2 regions of the Oceanobacillus longus genome follow, and region 2 is predicted to be linked to the other one. Evidence: riboswitches for the same ligand, from Rfam matches in the RefSeq annotation. Region 2 holds a riboswitch; the other holds the start of a gene.
The links. A riboswitch is a leader RNA that binds a small molecule or an ion and turns the genes downstream of it on or off. The one in region 2 is predicted to bind FMN.
Positions count from the first base shown of each region.

Region 1: it holds a riboswitch for FMN, as region 2 does, so the genes downstream of both, ribE (riboflavin synthase) here and ACFOUV_RS07805 (ECF transporter S component) in region 2, are expected to answer to the same signal.

Region 1 is NZ_JBHSAO010000018.1:639-5,319, reverse strand. It holds gene ACFOUV_RS18150 (ABC-F family ATP-binding cassette domain-containing protein) at 1-647, opposite strand, end outside; gene ribH (6,7-dimethyl-8-ribityllumazine synthase) at 974-1,444, opposite strand; partial or broken gene ribB (3,4-dihydroxy-2-butanone-4-phosphate synthase) at 1,478-2,080, opposite strand; gene ribE (riboflavin synthase) at 2,098-2,748, opposite strand; FMN riboswitch at 2,941-3,087, opposite strand; gene ACFOUV_RS18130 (peroxiredoxin family protein) at 3,202-3,699, opposite strand; gene ACFOUV_RS18125 (DmpA family aminopeptidase) at 3,882-4,681, shown strand, end outside.
Region 2 is NZ_JBHSAO010000006.1:25,871-41,727, reverse strand. It holds gene ACFOUV_RS07825 (potassium channel family protein) at 1-995, opposite strand, end outside; gene ACFOUV_RS07820 (thioredoxin family protein) at 1,852-2,400, opposite strand; gene ACFOUV_RS07815 (M20/M25/M40 family metallo-hydrolase) at 2,541-3,599, shown strand; gene ACFOUV_RS07810 (S8 family serine peptidase) at 4,574-8,851, shown strand; FMN riboswitch at 9,007-9,154, shown strand; gene ACFOUV_RS07805 (ECF transporter S component) at 9,322-9,906, shown strand; gene ACFOUV_RS07800 (hypothetical protein) at 10,003-10,356, opposite strand; gene ACFOUV_RS07795 (1,4-dihydroxy-2-naphthoate polyprenyltransferase) at 10,412-11,347, opposite strand; gene ACFOUV_RS07790 (isochorismate synthase) at 11,542-12,933, shown strand; gene menD (2-succinyl-5-enolpyruvyl-6-hydroxy-3-cyclohexene-1-carboxylic-acid synthase) at 12,934-14,685, shown strand; gene menH (2-succinyl-6-hydroxy-2,4-cyclohexadiene-1-carboxylate synthase) at 14,691-15,503, shown strand; gene menB (1,4-dihydroxy-2-naphthoyl-CoA synthase) at 15,541-15,857, shown strand, end outside.

The sequences.
Region 1 (4,681 bases), on a different contig from region 2:
AGGAAATAGCGATCATGAGTTACCAATAGCATGGAACCTTTATAGGACTGCAAATATTTTTCAAGCCATTCAACGGTTTCATTATCTAGGTGATTTGTCGGCTCATCAAGAATTAATAAATCCGCCGGCTGAATAAGAGCTTTTGCAATTGCTACCCTTTTCTTTTGTCCACCAGAAAGTTCGGTTATTCTTTTTCCGAAATCAGTGATCCCTAGTTTGGTCAGCACCGTTTTCGCCGCCGTATTTGCTTCCCAAGCTTCTTCAGCATCCATTTCCTGCTGTACCTGCATCAAACGAGCTTGATTATCGGTATTTTCAGCATCTTCTTGAAGTTTAAGCAATGCCGCTTCATACGTGCGCATCAGCTTCATGACTGCAGAGTCTCCATAATAAATTTGTTCGATAACCGTTAAATCCGGATCTAAAACAGGGTCTTGTGCAAGATATTCGATATGATAATCTTTCGAATGCTTAATCATGCCTTTTTCTGGTGATTCCAATCCTGCAATTACTTTTAAAAAACTTGATTTCCCAGTACCGTTGACACCGATCAATCCAATTCTTTCATGTGTTGCAATTGTACAGGTTACATTATTAAAAAGTATTTTTTCACCATAAGATTTATGTAAATTTTCAATTGTAAGCATAGTTAAACCTTCCTCACGCTTTTATTAGCTATTCGTTCTTTTTACTCGATCGATTCTTTATCAGTGCTTTCACAATGATAACAATTAAAAACAACAGCCATGATGTAACGATATAGAATATGATCTTGCTTATATCATTCATATCTGTAAAAAAGGAAGCCATCCCCGCCCACACCAACGCCACAATAACAAGTTGTGCAACTAAAAGTTTGATTGTAATCTCCTCCGGTCGTAAAAATTCCCTAACTAGTAGTTTATCTTACTCTCCAGTAATTTTCCATACAAAAAGCCGAGAAGAACTATATACTTCCCGACTTTATATGGAATTAATTCTCTATCATTTTTATCATGTTTGCCATTTCAATTGCAGTTACTGCTGCGTCTGCTCCTTTATTGCCTGCTTTTGTTCCAGCACGTTCGATTGCTTGTTCAATGGTTTCCGTAGTTAAAAGACCAAAGATGACAGGCTTACCAGTTTGCATCGATGCATTGGAAACTCCCTTTGCTGCTTCATTACAAACATAGTCGAAATGGGGTGTTGAGCCACGTATTACCGTTCCTAATGTAATAACAGCATCATACTTACTGTTATTAGCCATTTTATGTGCAATTAACGGAAGTTCAAATGCTCCCGGCACCCAGGCTGTATCAATATTTTCTTCTGCAACACCGTGTCTTTTTAATGTATCCAATGCCCCATCCAGTAATTTACCTGTAATAAATTCGTTAAACCTTGCCACTACAATTCCAATTTTTAAATCTGTACCTACGACATTTCCTACATATGTGTTCCCCATTTATTCCATCTCCCTATTCTAATTATGAATTAATTCTTGCTTTTTCCGATAGGCAACCAAATCTTCAATTGTAATTAATTTAAGATCAAATTTTTCTGCCATTACTTCTAAGTCCGGTAATCTCGCCATCTCACCGTCTTCCTTAATGATTTCACAAATGACACCTGATGGGAAAGCATCACTTAAGATTGCTAAATCTACAGCCGCTTCTGTATGCCCTGAGCGAGTCAGTACTCCACCATTTTTTGCAATAAGCGGAAATACGTGTCCAGGACGTTTGAAATCGGCTATGCCTGCCTCCGGACTTGTCAAAGCTTGTATGGTGTTTGACCTTTCCACTGCACTGATTCCAGTAGTCGTATCTATGTGATCAATCGATACTGTAAAAGCTGTTCCAAGTGGGTCTGTGCTGTTAGCAACCATCATCGGAAGTCCGATTTTTTTAGCAAGATTTTCTTGAATTGGTGTGCAGACTAATCCTTTACCATGTGTGATCATAAAATTAATAACTACCGGTGTTGCTTTTTCAGATAGAGCAATGAAATCACCTTCATTTTCTCTATTTTCATCATCTACTACAATAACTGGTTTTCCAGCTTTCAATTCAATTATAGCTTCATCTATTGTATGAATCATTTGCAATCCTCCTCCTTTTACATAAAACCATTCGTTTTAAGAAAATTTTCGTTTATACCTTCGCCTTGATCTGTTTGCTGAGTCCTTAGCATATTTTGAACATATTTGGCTAGCATGTCACATTCAATATTGACGATATCACCCTTGCCTTTTCCACCAAGAACCGTTTCTGCCATCGTGTGTGGAATCAGTGAGATTGTAAATATATTTTTATGAACGCCAAAAAGTGTGAGACTTGTTCCGTCAACCGTAATGGATCCTTTATGCATTAGAAATGGAGCTAGATCTTCAGGAATTTGAATGTCATAATAAACCGCATTTTCTTGCTTCTTTTTTTCGATAATTCTTCCTGTACCATCTACATGACCGGAAACAAAGTGACCTCCAAACCTTCCATTAGCAGCCATTGCCCGTTCCAAATTCACTTGTGAACCTGGTTTCAACAATTGTAATGAGGTTGATTGGATTGTTTCAGGCATAGCATCCACTTGAAAACTTTTCTTTGAAAAATGCGTTACTGTTAGACAAATTCCGTTAACGGAGATGCTATCTCCAATATTCACGTCTTCGAGTACCTTTTTAGATCCAATTGTCAGCTGAACAGCTTGTTCAGAAACGTTTTGCATCTTTTCCACTGTTCCCATTTCCTCAATAATCCCCGTGAACATTTACATCTTCCTCTCCTACCTATTAATGCAAATTAAACTTATCTTCGGCGTATTAAAAAAGCCTCTGAAAAATAGCTTCAGAGGCTTCGAGTTAGAATTTTAATGTGCATGAATATTAATAGTGATACCAAATACTTGCACAACGATAGAATCGTGCAAAAATACGATAGCTACTATCAAATTGCATGCCTAAAATCCCTTCTCTCATCCAGACTTTAACTGTCGGTTCTGGAGTTTCACCAGATCCACCGCTTGGTTTAAAAACCGCACGGGTCACGGACTTAGAAGCAATGCTTCATTACCGCCGATTGGGAATTTCACCCGACCCCGAAGGAATACTGCATATTGATTTTTTTATAGTATAACATCTTTGGCGAAGGAGATACAGTACTTTTTCTTATTTATAACCTATTTACAAAAATTAACAGGGTATGTCCCAAAATGCAAAAGATATTATTGCAACTTTTCATATTCCGCAATCATACGTTCATAGTCCAATGCACCATATGCCTTATAACGAATGACACCTTTCGAATCAATCATATATGTTGTTGGGATTGGACTTATTCTGTACAAAGTGGAAACCTCTCCTTCTTCGTCCATCAAAATGGGAAATGTTAACCCGAGTTCATCAGCAAATTGTGTTACCTGATCTTTATTCCTTTCCATGTCAGTCAAGTTAATTGCCAATACAACCGCATCCTTATCCTTGTAAAATTTCTGCATATCAGGCATTTCTTCCCTGCACGGCGGGCACCAGGTAGCCCAAAAATTTAGCATGATTCGTTTCCCTTTGTAGTCAGATAACGTTACCTTTTCACCAGTCATTGTCATCAATTCAAAATCAGGTGCTTGATCTCCAATCTCGGTACCGTTTGAATCCGCCAAAATTGTGCCTGTGGACCAAAGAAATATGCAAGTTAAAATTGTTATAAAAAGTATTTTCTTCATTTTGACCCTCCACTAAATTGTTATAGATAGTTTTCCTTAGTTACTTATTTACATTCAAAAATATAATCATTTCCCAACAGATTTGCTATAATAATACTTAAATAATGCATAATCACTATAAAAAGGGGAAAATAATAAAGCTTTTATTCACTTCAATCTCATTCCCACTAAAGGAGATTATTATGAAATTACAAAAAGGTAAAAATAATTGTATTGTCGATGTCCTGGATGTAAAAGTAGGACATGTTACGTTATTTGAAAAAGTCGACGAAGAAAATACAATATGTACTGGTGTAACTGCTATTCTCCCTCATTCCGGGAATATATTCAGGCAAAAACTGCCTGTTGGAAGTTCCGTTATCAATGGATTTGGTAAGACTGCAGGCCTCGTGCAAATTGAGGAAATCGGACTATTGGAATCTCCTATTATGTTAACGAATACGTTCAGTGTTGGAGCCGTTAAGCAAGGCGCGTTAAAATATATGTTGGAACAAAATGAAGAAATCGGTGATACAACTGGAACGATTAATATTGTAGTCGGGGAATGTAACGACAGCTTTTTGAATAGTATTCGACTTCAAGCAATCACGCCAGATCATGCGGTAGAAGCTATTCATAATGCCACGACACACCCAGTCGAAGAAGGTGCTGTTGGTGCGGGAAAAGGGATGCAATGTTTCGGGTATAAGGGTGGTATCGGTACGTCTTCACGCGTTGTTTCAGCTGATGAGCACGATTATACTGTCGGTTGCCTGGTTGTAAGTAATTTTGGTAAAAGTGATGATGCGTTATTTGCTGACTGGAAGAAAAAAAATCAAGACACTCCTGATGGTTCTATTATGATGATCATAGCCACCGATGCTCCACTTTATGACCGTCAATTAAAACGCCTTGCCACACGTTGTGCAGCAGGACTCGCTCGAACCGGAAGCAATATAGATCATGGCAGTGGTGATATCGCCATCGCATTCTCTACAGCAAA
Region 2 (15,857 bases):
CAACGTGTTAGTGAAACAAGAATATCATTCTTCATTAAGATATGCTTTGATTCTGGATGCATATAATAATTACCTTCCCGTATAAAACCGAAAACCAGATTTTCCTTTTTGAGCATTTCATTCAACACCAGGTTAAAAGGTTGGCCTTCAAGCTCTTTCGGAAGTTTCATATGTGAAAACTGCTGCTGACGTAAAATTTGGATGATATCTTCAAATGGGGTAGCGGTCTTCCTATGAGAAAGTTCATGAAAGAACAAGCCACTCATAAAATCATTCGATCGTATAATAGTTGTAGCACCGGCACGCAACGCATTTTCAATCTGTATTTTGGACAAAATTTCAGCTACAATGGGTATCTTTTCATTATTTCCTCTAACTGCAATCGTAGATAAAATGGTGAATTGGTCTGACTGACGTTCATTTTTAGTTATATCTGCACTGATTAACACGCGATCAGCATAGGCAACATTTGCTTTTTCTAATACACTGTCTTCCGTTGCATCGCCGTTAATAAAATGAACCGGGAACTCCTGATATGTCAGATGGTGTAACGTCCTGTCAATCAACACGATTCGGATACTTGGATGTTTTTCCGCTACTATATCGATTAATTGCCTCGTCCGTTCATTCCAACCGATAAAAATAAAATGATTACTCCCCTTGAACGGGAGTTTACCGTTTTCTAAATCTTGTTCATGCTTCACAGTTGCGGTGGATAAAGAAGTGATATAAAAAGCAAGAAACCCACCCCCTGTTAAAATCAGCAATATAGCAATAATCCTGCCAGTTGGAGTCAAAGGTACATAGTCACCATATCCAACTGTAGATCCAGTAATAAAAGCCCACCAAACCCCATCAAAGACGGTCGGGAACTGTACAGGTTCTGTTAAATGAATGAGAAATCCAAAAAAGGACATAAGAACTAAAATTGTAACGAGTAGCTTAAGTGCAGTTGGAAGGCGATAATAAATTTGTTTCAGAAATCGAATATACATGACATCACCTTAGAAATAAATGGATTTTTACATAGTATGTGCCAAGTTAGGAGGAGGTTATACAAGTTGTATATATTTGTTATTGTTTTATGTTATAAATCAACTTTCGGAGTGTGAAATGAACAAATAAGCCTTGATAGAATTAGGAGGGATTGTGCTACACTGCTCAAGTTGACTTTGGATGAACTATTTGCCCTGAGCAGTCTGGGTACATCGAGATTTCAAGAGGCTCTTTCCATTTTTTTACTTCGGATTTTCTATAAACTCCGAAGTAACTGCTAGTTGATTTCCGCTGCGGACAGTTGCTTTCCGCGGGCACGGCCTCAGCCTCCTCGAGATAACCACTCTGCGGAGTCTTCGGACACGTGCTGGGACTGCGATTACTCGCCCCATCGAAAACATTTGTTCCCGCAGGAGTCAACTGTCCTCCGCTCCAATCAACTGCCTTAATAGAGCGAATTCATTAACTACTCATTAAAGTGCTTTTAAATTTTTTATTGGACACTATACTAGCTCTGGGAAATACACGGAGACTTCTGCGGGAGGAAAGGCATAGGTGAGACTCTGAAATGCTTCAGCATGAAGAGGCTCACCAGCCGCCCGCGAAAAGCGCAGTGTATTTCCCAGAGCGATCGCCGAAGTTCCCTATTCTAGTTCGCATTTTATCTCAACTCTGCGATGGTTAAAAGGCTATAAATAGTGCGAAAACAGCCCTGTTTTAATCAAGTTTAGCAAGGGGATATTAGAAACATTCTAAGTTTAACCCAGTTAACTGATCGAACTTGCGAAAGTTGAGTTACGGCATTTTTCACCCACAAAAAAAGTAACAGCAAAAAATCACTGTTACTTTGGAATGTTATTGCAATGTTTCTCTTAAACTGGTATAAACATCTGTCCAAAATTCGGGATGGTCCCGGTAAGATTTTGTCATAAATAGAAATACTTCACTCGATTTTTCTTTAAAGTCTTCTGCATCTTTTGGTGGAAGCTTACGAAGTGACTCATCAACAAATTTCTGAATCTTTGTTGCGCGTGGTCCCCATTTGGCAACTTCATTCCCATCTTCATCCATAAAGATAAATATGGGGATGGAGCGAGATTTGCCATTGGTCAAGTATTGGTCCATCAGCTCTAGGTTTTGATCTCGTAAAAGCATCCGTACCTGAATACCTGATGCCTCAGATAGCTTCAAAAGAATGGGGATATTAAGCATAGCATCACCGCACCAGTCTTCCGTCAAGACAATTGCACGAAGATTTTTTTCACGCATTTGTTCGAAAAATGCTTCATCCTCAGGCAAAATGAATTGATCATAAATATACAGTAAATCATCCTTGTGCTTATCCATTGATTCAATATAAAGATCCGGGTTCAAGCCTTTTTCATACCATTCATTCAAATTCATCTTTTCACACTCCTTACAGATTGTAATCCTCTTTATTAAAGTTTACCCATTATTGGATGAGGCGTAAACAAAAGTGCTCTTCGGTAAAATCTTTGCTATCATGAAATTAATGAAATGTTTTACTCGAGGAGGAAGAAATGATGTCAAAAGTAAATCAGGAATTTTTATTGGAATTATTAAAAACCCCATCTCCATCCAGTATGGAAATGGATATACAAAAGAAATGGATTCATTATGTAAAGGATTTTGCTCATGAAATTCGCACCGATAATGCAGGAAATGCAATTGGTGTACTAAATCCTGAAGCCCCATTTAAACTATTACTTGCAGGTCATAGTGATGAAATTGCGCTCGTAGTAAATCGGATTGATGAAAGCGGCTATCTGCATTTTGATAAGATGGGTGGAATTAATCCAAAAGCTGCCGTTGGAATGCGTGTAACTGTACTTGGATATAACGGAACAGTTACTGGAGTTATAGGTGTAAATGCACAGCACCATGGAGGTTTGAAGAATGATTTCGGCCTCGAAGATCTTTTTATTGATTGCGGCTATAAAACGAACGATGAGGCAGGGAAAGATGTTCAAATCGGTGATCTCTGTGTCTATAAAACGGAACCTGAGATTTTAAGAGATCGTTATGTAGCAGGAAGGGGACTCGATAACCGGACGGGAGCCTTTATTGTTGCAGAAGTTTTAAAACGTCTTTCTGAAAAAGATGTAAAGGTTGGCGTTTATGCAGCAAGCACGGTTAATGAGGAAACGAATATGGGGGGCGCGTATTTTGCAGCGGCAGGTATCGAACCGACAATGGCAATAGCCTGTGATGTGACATTTGCAACCGACTATCCGGGTGTAAACAAAAATAAGTATGGTGATATCACGCTTGATGGTGGTCCTGTACTTGCAAAAGGTGCACCAATCAACATAAAAATTAATAAATTGCTTGAACGTACTGCGAAAAAGCTGAATATGGACGTACAATATGAACTTACTCCGAGAATGACCGGTACAGACGCAGACAAAATGCGATTAACTGGCAAGGGAGTTCCTGTTTCTTTAGTATCCTTGCCATTACGTTATATGCACTCACCAGTGGAAACAGCAAGTTTTAAAGATATTGATGAGGAAATTGAATTACTCGTCACGATGATTACCGACATGACCGGAGAAGAGAGCCTAAATCCGCTAGAAGATTAAAAAAATTGTTGCTTTTATCATAAAATCTATAAAATAGGTTTATTTCCAGAATTTGTGCTTTTTCCGCAGGAGTCACCGCCCACAGCGATGCCGGACTAGTGAAGCTGTAGGGTGCTTTTTTACCTATTAGCAAGTGTAGTCATTGTCAGCAACCTTCTAACCAGCTCTGGGAAATATACGAAGACTCCTGCGGGAAGAGAGGCATAGGTGAGACACTGAAATGCGCTAGCATGAAGGGGCTCACCAGCCGCCCGCGGAAAGCGTAGTGTATTTCCCAGAGCGGTCGCTGAAGAGACATATCCTACTTCGCATTTTATCTCAATTGCGAGGATTAAAAACAAAAATTACAAAAGAGTCTAAGCAAAAAGGCGATAGTGTCCAATAAAGTGGACGCTATCGCTTTTTTACTCGTTGCAACAAAAGTACTACCTATATTTCGAATCCCGACTATTGAACCATTTCTTATTAAGAACGAATGAATCTATACGCTATACATAGTCCTATTTTTCCTAGTTCTAGAAAAATACTATCATTCTTTAAAATATAAGTAGGTTTATATAATCATTTTATCAATAAATTGTTAACTAGATAACTAATAAATCCCTTATAAACCCTTGCTTACAGGTAATTACATGCTATTTAGTGGTTGATATTAGTTGAATAAAATACGAAAAATTCATACTAATCTATCAATTTTAAAAATTCGGATTATATTCGACGTAGTTCGACACTAACCTTTCTATTTATCTACTATACTGGCACTATCAACGAGAATTTGCACTCACACCACAGTGGCTTTAAATCGACATGATAAGTGTTCGCATTTGAAAAGGAGGCTAGGGTGTTTTTTTGTGCGTTTTAATGTCGTATTTTCAGCTGGTATTGCATTGGTTTAAAAATTGAGGGGAGGAAAAGATTTGAGACTAAAGAAAAGGCGTCAAGTGAAAGCTTTTAGTATCGCAGCATCATTTTTAATGACATTTTCTTTAATTGCACCAAGTGTAGCGCTTGCTGAATCGAATAGCAAATCGTCTTACTCACTAAATGATTCCAATAAGGTAGCAGAAGTTAAAGTAAATGACCGGCTGATGAAGCAATTTAATGATGATGAAAAAGTTACCTTTCTTGTTAAATTTAAAGAAACAGCAGAAGTAGAGAAGGTGGCTAGTGAAGCTAGGGAAAGTGCGGCAAAGGAAAGTCTTTCAGCACAAAAAGCAGAACATATTCAGCGCTCTGCAGTAATTGCTGAATTGAAAGCAACGTCCTTAACGTCCCAACATAATGTAAAGGAATTCTTGGAAAAGGAAATAGAAAATGGAAATGCTGAAAATCTCAAATCTTATCACATTGTCAATGGTTTGGCAGTAACAGCAACAAAAGAAGTAGCGGAAAAAATCGCTACATTTTCTGAAGTTGAAAAAATCTTACCCAATGAAACACGTGAACTGTATACAACAGTTTCCAAAGATGCAGAAACACCAAATTCTGATATTGCAAACGTAGAGTGGAATGTAGAACGTGTTGGCGCTCCTGGTGTTTGGGATATGGGATTTGATGGTTCAGGTGTTGTTGTAGCAAGTATCGATACTGGTGTTCAGCATGATCATCCAGGATTAGCCGATAAATATCGTGGCTATGATGCTGCAACTGGCGAGGTAGATCATACGTACAGCTGGTTTGATGCAACAACAGGTCAGGATGTTCCTTATGATGACCAGGGGCATGGTACACACGTAACTGGTACAATGGTAGGTAGTGAGCCAGATGGTTCGAATCAGGTCGGTGTAGCACCTGGAGCTAAGTTTATTTCAGCTAGAGCTTTCACTGCAGCTGGAGGAACAGATGTAGATTTATTAGCATCTGCTGAGTGGATCTTAGCACCTGGTGGGGACGCTTCTATGGCTCCGGATGTTGTCAATAATTCATGGGGTGGTGGACCAGGTCTTGATGAATGGTACCGTGATGTAGTTATTTCTTGGAGAGCGGCGGAAATTTTCCCTGAATTCTCTGCAGGTAATACTACGTTCTCTAACCCAGGTGGTCCTGGATCAATTGCAACTCCAGCAAACTATCCAGAATCATTCGCAACTGGTGCTACAGATATTAATGACAATTTAGCTAGCTTTTCATTGGAAGGACCTTCACCATATGAAGATGATATTAAACCGGATATATCAGCTCCTGGTGTGAACATTCGTTCAACGGTACCAGGTGGTGGCTATGAAGGTGGATGGAATGGTACATCAATGGCGGGACCTGCAGTCTCTGGTGCAGTAGCACTTATGATTCAAGCGAATGCTAGTTTAACGGTTGATGAATTGGAAGAAATAGTTATGAGTACAGCGACACCATTAACAGATGGCACTTATCCTGAGGCTCCAAACATGGGGTATGGATATGGTCTTGTTAATGCATATGACGCTGTTTCATCTCTAGTAACTGGTCTTGGAACATTAGAAGGACAAGTAACAAAAGAAGGGGAAGACACGGAAGCTCCTACTTTTGAGCATGAGGCACCAATAGAAACATATGAAGGCATGGATCTTGATTTAAGCATTCAGGCTACAGATGATATTAGTGTTAATTCTGTAGAGGTTATCTATGGTGATGGACAATCTATTGAAGCATCTCGAGTAACAGGAGATTTTAAATCCGGCGAATATGTTGCAACCATTCCTGGGGAAGATATAACTGGTGATTCTTTTACCTATCAAATCGTTATTAATGACTTTGGCGGAAATGAAGTAATCAGTGATGAATATACGGTTGCAGTTCATCCTGGTATCACGGTAGGCTATTCTGCAGACTTTGAAACGGCTCCTGCAGGCTGGACACTATTCGGTGAAAACAATAGCTGGAATCGTGGTATCCCAACTTCTGGACCAGGAGAAGCTGTTTCAGGTGAAAATGTCTATGCGACAAATACAGAAGGAACGTATAGCAATAATGAGAATTCAACACTAGTTATGCCTCCAATCGATTTGCCTGAAGGAGAATCCTTCCTGCAGTTTGAACAATGGTATAACATTGAAAATAACTGGGATTATGGTCATGTGTTCATTTCAACAGATCAGGAAAACTGGACACAACTATTAAGACTGACGAACACATCTGATGGATGGGAACAAGTTGAAATTGACCTTTCCGAATATAGCGGAGAACGTGTCTACATTGGTTTCAACCTTGATACAGATGGTAGTGTTTTAAGAGATGGCTGGTATATTGATGATGTAGCATTATCAGATACATCATTGGGAATAGTAGAAGCTGAAGAGCCAATTTCACTCGGCGTAATCGGTCCAAGTGAAGAAGCTAAAAAGGAAAAAGTTAATCCAGATAAAATGCAGCCTGTCATGACAAGGAATGAATCTGTTTCATTGAGTGATGAAGGAATTCATCCAACACTACTACCATTAGGTGCACAAGTAAGCGTGCTTGAAAGTGGGCGTTCGGTAAACACGAACCCACAAGATGGAAGTTATTCCTTACTGCATGCAGCAGGTGAGTTTACAGTTGTAGCAGAATCTTACGGTTTTGAATCGGAAGAACAATCCGTATCAATCGAAGCAGACGGAACTGCGGTAGCCGATTTTATATTGGAAGAAATTGATCAATACACGGTTAGTGGTACGGTTACTGATGAAGACACCGGAGAAGGAATCGAAGGTGCAACAGTGCTTCTTGTAGAAGATGCAACTATTGAACCTATCGAAACAGATACTAGTGGTAGTTTCGCATTGACTGCATACGAGGGTACGTACACATTGAAAATTCTTGCAGCTGGATATCATGGAACTGAGGTTGAAGTGGATCTTGATGGTTCAGACGCTGAAGTAAATGTGGTACTGGAACCATTCTACACGGTTCCTGGCGGAGAAATTGGTTATGATGATGGAAGTGCAGAGAATGCACGTGCATTCTATGACGCTGGAAATGGATGGGCAGTAAAAATGTCCCTACCTGAAGGACAGGAATCTGCTATCGTAACGGATGGTGTTTTCCAATTCCATGGTACCGACTGGCCAACACCAGGTGGAACTGAATTTGCTGTAGAAGTTTGGGATGCTACAGGTCCGGATGGAACACCAGGAGAAAAATTAGCTGGACCGGTTGATGCAGAGGCAATCAGAAGCCTAGATGAGTGGACTGTTGTTGACCTAACCGAACATTCTATTCAAGTTGATGGTGACTTCTATATGGTATACATTCAAACGGGAGCAAATCCAAATGTACCAGGACTTGCAACAGATGAAAATGGACCAAATGCAGAACGTAGCTATCAATATGTTGGTGGTGCATGGGGACCATCTCCAGCAGCGGAAGGTAACTATATGATCCGTGCTCGTTTAGCGTATGGAGTAGATGATCCTGTAATTACTACACCTGCAGAAGACTTCATTACGAATGAAACGGAGTTGACAGTAGCAGGAACTGCTTCTGCAACAACAACTGTTCAGTTATTGAATAATGGAGAAGAAATTGAATCTGTTGAAGTTGGCTACGATGGGTCTTTTGAGTTCCCAACTGAACTGACAGAAGGAGATAATGAATTCCAGGCATTAACGTTATTAAACGGTGTAGTAGTTGGTGAATCTGAAACAGTGACAGTTACTCTGGATACAGAAGCACCAGACCTAACAATTGATTCTCCTGCAGATGGAGATCAAACTACTCGTGAAACAGTAACAGTTGAAGGTACTGTAGCTGATGCAAATCTTGACTTTGTAGAAGTGAATGGTCAAGCAGCTGCTATTGAAGATGGAAGCTACTCTAAACGTATCTTGCTTGATGAAGGCGAAAATTCAATTGAAGTTGTTGCAGCAGATTTAGCTGGAAATACAGCAACTGAATCGATAGTCATCGGAGCAGATTTCACTGCTCCTGAGATCTCAAACTTAACACCTACAGAAGATGTCAATCTTAAAGCTGGTGAAAGTGTCATGATTGAGTTTGAAAGCGAGCCAGGGTTAGATGCTTCATTTATGATCCATATGCCACTCACAAATCTTGGAGTTGCCAATGCTACAGAACTTCCAATGATGGAAACATCTGATGGAACCTATGTAGGTTATTGGACAGTACCAAGTAATGTAACTGCAGAAGGTGCAGTTGTAGAAGTAAAAGCAGTAGATGAATTTGGTAATGAAACACGCGATCAAGCGGAAGGAAAGCTATATATCGGCGATGAAGAAGATGAAGGTAATGGCAATGGAAAAGGTAAAGGAAAAGGCAAAGGTAACGGAAAAGGTTAAAAGTAAGAATTAGTAGTAGGCAAACGAAGAGAGTGTGGGAGAGTTTTTTTCCACACTCTCTTCGTTTGTTTTACTTTTGGCTGAGATTTCTAATTATTTTTCTTGCAAACTAGTGAAGATCTAGTATAATATAGTTAAACAATTAAATAATCGATTCCAATCTTCGGGGCAGGGTGAAATTCCCGACCGGCGGTGATAAGTATAATTACTTAAAGTCCGCGAACGGTATGGCAGCTTTGCTATATGGTTGACCTGGTGCAATTCCAGGACCGACAGTTACAGTCTGGATGGGAGAAGATGTCGAGCCTGATTTTGGTGTATCCTTACACCATTATTTACCGATGAATTTAAAACCCTAAAGCCCTAAAGCCCTTATTTGCTTTAGGGTTTTTGTGATTATTCGGTAAAGTTCAGGGTAGCAATCCTTCATCACGAGAGCGGAATCGATAAGATGAAGGAGGAATAGGATGATGCAAAATACAAAAAAGCAATCATCAAATTTATTAAAACTTATTATTTTAGCATTGTTGGGAACGATCTCACTAGTCTTATTTTTTATTAACTTCCCACTACCATTTTTACCACCGTATTTAAAAATAGATTTCAGTGATGTGCCAGCATTAATGGCATCACTCATTTTCTCCCCGATTGCAGGTGTTATCGTGGTAGCGGTGAAAAATATCCTTTATTTAGCAGTATCGGGAGCAGGTGATCCAATCGGAGTTTCAGCTAATTTCCTTGCCGGGGTCATGTTTGTTGTTCCTGTTTCGTTGCTTTATCATAAGTTTAATGGTGTTAAAAGCATTGTTTCCGGATTAGTGGCTGGAACAGTCATCATGGCAGTAGGTATGAGTGTGCTTAATTACTTCTTTATCCTCCCAGCGTATAGTTGGTTTATGGGCTGGGAAATGACTGATCAAGTAATCTGGACATCCGTATTGGTAGGTGTACTTCCATTTAATATAATTAAAGGAATTGTTGTTGCGTTACTATTTGTACCAATATTCATAAAAATGCGCAGCTGGATAGAAAGCCAACAAGCAAGATTTATATAAACGACAAAAGTTAACATCAGAAAGCTAATCTCAGATGAGGTTGGCTTTTTTTTTCACAAAAAGAAATCACCCCATGTTCAAAAGGGTGATTTCAAACTAGTTCTCTTCTTCAACTAAATTTCTGGCAATCGGCATTACTTCCAGTCTTTCTTCTGGAATTGGTTTGCCTGATTTTTCACTAAGACCATAGGAGCCATTTTCTATCCGATCAAGTGCATCTTCAATTTCTTTTAAACGATCCTGCCGCATAAGGTCCAATCCCGCGTCACGTTGCTGTTCGAACTGTTCAGTACCCATATCAGCTGGGTGGTTATCGTAATCAGCAAGTTCTTGGATTGATTCATTTGGACTTTGATTGCTATTGGAATGGATTTCCTGCTCCGTCTCGTTTTTCATTTGTAAGAGTTTTTCTTTGAAATATGCAAGCTTCTCATTACTAAGTTGATTCATAATTCCATCCTTCCTTTCGTTACGGAGGCGCTTATTTCATCTCTGGCACGTAGAATTAAATAAACGCTGCCAGAAGGAGTGAAATACCCAAAAGGAAACCATAAATCGTATTTGTTTTTGCGGTCGCTGCCATGGCAGGCATCATTTCAATTGCTTCTGTTTTACCTCGGAACTTCTTAATAACTTCACGGGCCTTCACAGCACTAAAAAATGTGATCAGTGACCAAAGAGGCAAATTCCCGATAATAATCAAGATTCCAGTGATTACATAGGCTATAATCATTAAAAAAGCGAGCAAGGTGACGGATCTTTCTCTGCCAATTAACACAGCGATTGTTTTCCTGCCGCCTATTTTATCTCCATCACGGTCACGAATATTATTGGACAAATTGATACTTCCGATGAATATTGAAATTGGAATAGAAATCCAAACCATTTCAGCTGTAACAGTACCGGTTTGTATAAAGTAAGTGATGCCAATAATTACTGTTCCCATTAATACGCCTGAAAATAATTCTCCAAATGGGGTATAGGATATAGGAAGCGGCCCTCCAGTATATAAATAACCGAAAGCCATACAAACTAAACCAATAACTGCAATCCACCAACTGGAAGTCATACAAATATAGATGCCGAGAAGAATGGAAATGCCATAGAAACCAAATGCCAAATTCCGGATTCTTTTCGGTGCAATACCGTCCCGAACAATAGAACCGCCAATACCGACAGACTCATCAGTATCTAAACCTCGTACAAAGTCGTAGTATTCATTGAACATATTCGTTGCTGCCTGTATAAGTATGGATGCAACTAACATAGCGAGGAATAATAACCAATCAATGGATCCTTCATTAAAAGCGATCATCGTTCCAACAAAAACGGGAACAAAAGATGCTGTGAGTGTATGTGGGCGCAATAGACGCCACCAAACGTGAAAACCACCACGTTCATTTAAAGCCTGTTTAATCGTATTATTATCTGATGACTGCATGTATTTGTTCCCCCTGATTTATCTCTGCCAATCAGTATAATTTTAGGGAAATACAAGAGGCCTGTCAATCTATTCCGAACGGTTCTGCTGACAATTTTTGTAGAAATTGAAGGCTTTTCTTGAGAAACTGACGAAAAGAGCATAAAATAAGGTAGGATGTCTCTGACTTCAGGACATGACGGAGGTTAATTTAGATGATTGATATAAAGGAAAAACAAGTAGTATCGATACTGAATGAGGCTATACAACAACTTCAGACAGAAGATGATACCAGACTTGTAAGTATAACGAAAAAAATAGAAGAAACGGATCCGCTTTGTTTCTTTGATGCAGCTAAGCAAATTGGAGGAAATCGCACATTTTGGACAAGCTCATCCCAACAGTTTCTGCTTGTAGGCGCTGGAAGCGCGCACCAAATCAGTGCAGAGAAATCACGATTTGAGGAAACGGAAAAACAATGGAACTCCGTATTAGAAAAGGCATTCGTTCATAATCCATATGACGTTCCTGGGACTGGAGTCGTTGTACTTGGCGGCATGTCTTTTGATCCAAAAAAGAAACCAACGAAGTTATGGAAGAAGTTCAAACCGAGTAACTTTACAGTACCTGAATTTCTACTGACAAAATATGATAAAAGCTATTATTTTACAATAAATATTTATGTGAAAAAGAATGATCATGCCAAGCAGCTGGCAGATGATTTAAAGATGATGGAAAGAAAGCTTATTTTCAATCATAAACGAGTAGCCGATCGATTGAAAATTACCAAGGTGAAAGAGATAGATCCGGAAAAATGGAAAAACAGTGTTCGTAGAGCTACGGAAGTAATAGGGAAAGGCAATATGGAGAAAATCGTACTGGCCCGGGAAGTCCGGTTAAAATTCAACCAGAAAGCAGATATTTCAACCGTACTAAAGAATCTTTTAAACACACAGCCAAACAGCTATATCTTCGCCTATGAAATGGATGAAGATTGTTTTGTTGGAGCTACTCCGGAAAGACTTGTAAAACTGGAGGGAACGAAGCTTTTATCCACGTGTCTTGCAGGTACGGCTTCCCGTGGGAAAACAGAAATAGAGGATAGGAAAATTAGTGATGACCTTTTGCATGACGAGAAGAATCGACAAGAGCATGATTTCGTTGTGAAAATGATCAAACACGCAATCATGGATTATTGTACAGAAGTGAATATTCCGGATGAGCCAGTCATCTATCCGTTACGTAATTTACAGCATTTATACACACCTGTGACGGCAAATCTAAGAAATGGCTACAGTATTTTTGATATTATTAAGCAATTGCATCCTACACCAGCGCTTGGTGGGACACCACGTACGGAATCGCTCGCATTCATTCGTGAAGAGGAACTTTTGGACCGTGGGTGGTATGGGGCACCAATTGGCTGGATGGATAGTAATCAGAATGGTGAGTTCGCTGTGGCGATACGCTCTTCTCTCATACAAGGTGACGAGGCATCCCTTTTTGCAGGGTGTGGCGTAGTGAAAGATTCCGATCCAGACAGTGAATATGAAGAAACAAAAATTAAGCTTGTGCCTATGCTATCTGTTTTAGGAGGCAAACATTAGATGAACCATATAGAAACATTATCAAGATATACAGCAAACTTTGTAGATGAGTTAACAAAAAGTGGAGTGACGGATGTAGTAATTTCACCCGGTTCCCGATCTACGCCGCTTGCATTGACATTTACGGAGCATTCTTCCATCAAAGAATGGGTCATTATCGATGAAAGATCTGCAGCATTTTTTGCAATGGGAATCGCGAAACAAACGAATCGGCCGGTTGCACTTATTTGTACATCCGGAACAGCTGCAGCTAATTATTTTCCTGCTATTGTCGAGGCGCATTACAGTAGAGTACCATTGATAGTTTTAACAGCAGATCGCCCGCATGAGCTACGTGATGTTGGTGCACCACAGGCAATTGAACAAATTAAATTGTATGGTGATTATGTGAAATGGTTTCATGAAATGGCACTGCCTGAAGGTACGCCTGAAATGCTTGGTTATGCAAGAAATAAAGCAGCAAGAGCGGTGTATATGGCACAGGAAGGAAACCCTGGACCGCTTCATTTAAACTTTCCATTTCGGGAACCGCTCAACCCAGACTTTTCTTTGAGAAATTTATGGGAATCTCCTGCTACACAACAACAAACACAATCCGTTAATCCGGTCTTTGATGGAAAAAAAAGATTGGCAGCGCAACACGTTCAACAACTTGTTAAAACATTGGGTGATGGTCAAAAGGGTGTTATCGTTTGTGGACCGCAAACGGATCCGGATTTTGCTTCTGCAGTAACTGAACTTGCGCGTATTTGGGGTCTTCCTGTTTTGGCTGATCCATTATCACAAGTACGTACAGGCAGCCATCATAAAGATCAGGTTATTGAATCCTATGATGCTTTTTTAAGAAATAAATCGATCCGTGAACAATTGAAGCCAGATTATATTATTCGGTTTGGTGCCATGCCTGTTTCAAAGGCATACCTTTTTTATGTGAAAGAAAACAAAGATTCTAAGCAATACTTAGTGGAAAATTATACGGGTTACCGCGAACCGACTGGAAATATAACGGAATTCATTTTTGCGGATCCGGTTATGCTTTGTGAGGATTTGATTGCAGGATCTGCTGCATTTGATGTGGATACAGGATGGTTGAATCGTTGGCAGGAAATGAACAGTATTTCTAAAAAACATCTGTTAAGCGGCACGGAAGCGGCAATAACAGAAGGGGAAGTTGTAAGAGGATTGTGCGATGTAATCCCAGAAGACAGTACATTATATGTCGGAAATAGTATGGCTATTCGGGATGTGGATTCGTTCCTAATGACGACACCGAAGAACATTTCGATACTTGCAAATCGTGGTGCCAATGGTATTGATGGTATGATATCAAGTGGTGTTGGTGCGGCAACCACAGGCAAGCCGGTTACTTTATTATTAGGCGATTTATCCTTTTTCCATGATATGAATGGACTTCTGGCCGCAAAGCATTACAAGCTTAACATTACGATTTTACTGGTAAACAATAATGGTGGAGGTATCTTCTCCTTTTTACCTCAGTCGAACGACAAAAAGCATTTTGAAGCACTTTTCGGCACACCAGTGGATATTGAATTCGAAAATGCCATTACCATGTATGGTGGGGAATATGCTCTAGCGACAACAGAGGATCATTTAAAGGAACTGCTATATACAAGTTACCAGCACGAAGGTCTTTCCGTTATTGAAGTAAAAACAGATCGTAACGAAAATGTGGAATGGCATCGTGCGAAGTGGCATGCTATTGAGAAGGGAATCTTACAAGAAGGGGATTGATATTTTTGTATTTTTCCAGAGAAAATGTAACCTATTGGTATGAGGAACGAGGTGAGGGATTTCCGGTTGTGATGTTGCACGGGTTTACGGGAAGTTCAGCTACATGGCAATCTTTTATCAATGCGTTTGGTTCCGGCTATCGAATCATTACGATTGATTTGCCAGGGCATGGTAAAACCCGTACCCCTTCGCTCAAATCGATGGAGGAGTGCTGCGGAGATTTGCATTCACTTTTTCTATCACTTCAATTGGAGTCCTTCCATCTAGTCGGATATTCCATGGGCGGTCGTACTGCTTTGTCATACAGCCGGTTATATCCGGAACGAGTGCGTTCTGTCGTTTTGGAAAGTGCATCACCAGGAATTGCAAGCGTTCGGGAACGAAGGTTGCGCAAGGAGAGTGATGAAGTGCTTGCCGAGCGAATTGAACAGGATGGCGTACCATTGTTTGTGAATTATTGGCAGGACATTTCTTTGTTTCATACACAAAAGCGTTTAGCGCCCGATGTTCAGGAACAGCTTCGTTCGGAACGACTTTCTCATACTTCTGAAGGATTGGCATTATCCCTTCGTACAATGGGAACAGGCAGCCAAGTATCGCTATGGTCTCATCTTGAAAACTTGGATATGCCGGTGCTTTTGATTACCGGAGAACTTGACCCTAAATTTGTAAAGATTAATAAAAAGATGCAAAGTCATTTGAAATCAGGTAATCTGATTGTATGTGAGAATGCAGGACATGCAATTCACGTGGAAAAACCCGAAACTTTTGGTAAGATAGTAATAGGATTTATAAATGCGAATACTGGCTTAGATTGAAGAACTACATAAAATCTATTTTTAGGAGGAACCTGAAATGACTGTAGAATGGCAAAATGTGAAGAATTATGAAGAAATCATTTATGAGAAATATAATGGAGTAGCTAAAGTAACTATTAATCGTCCCGAAAAACGCAATGCATTCACACCACGGACTGTTCAGGAGATGATTGATGCGTTTGTAGATGCACGTGATGACTCATCAATTGGTGTAATTGTACTCGCTGGTGATGGAGATAAAGCATTCTGTTCCGGAGGAGATCAATCTGTCCGCGGACATGGTGGCTATGTTGGATCAGACAATATTCCGCGCTTGAACGTACTTGATTTACAAAGCTTAATCCGTAAGATTCC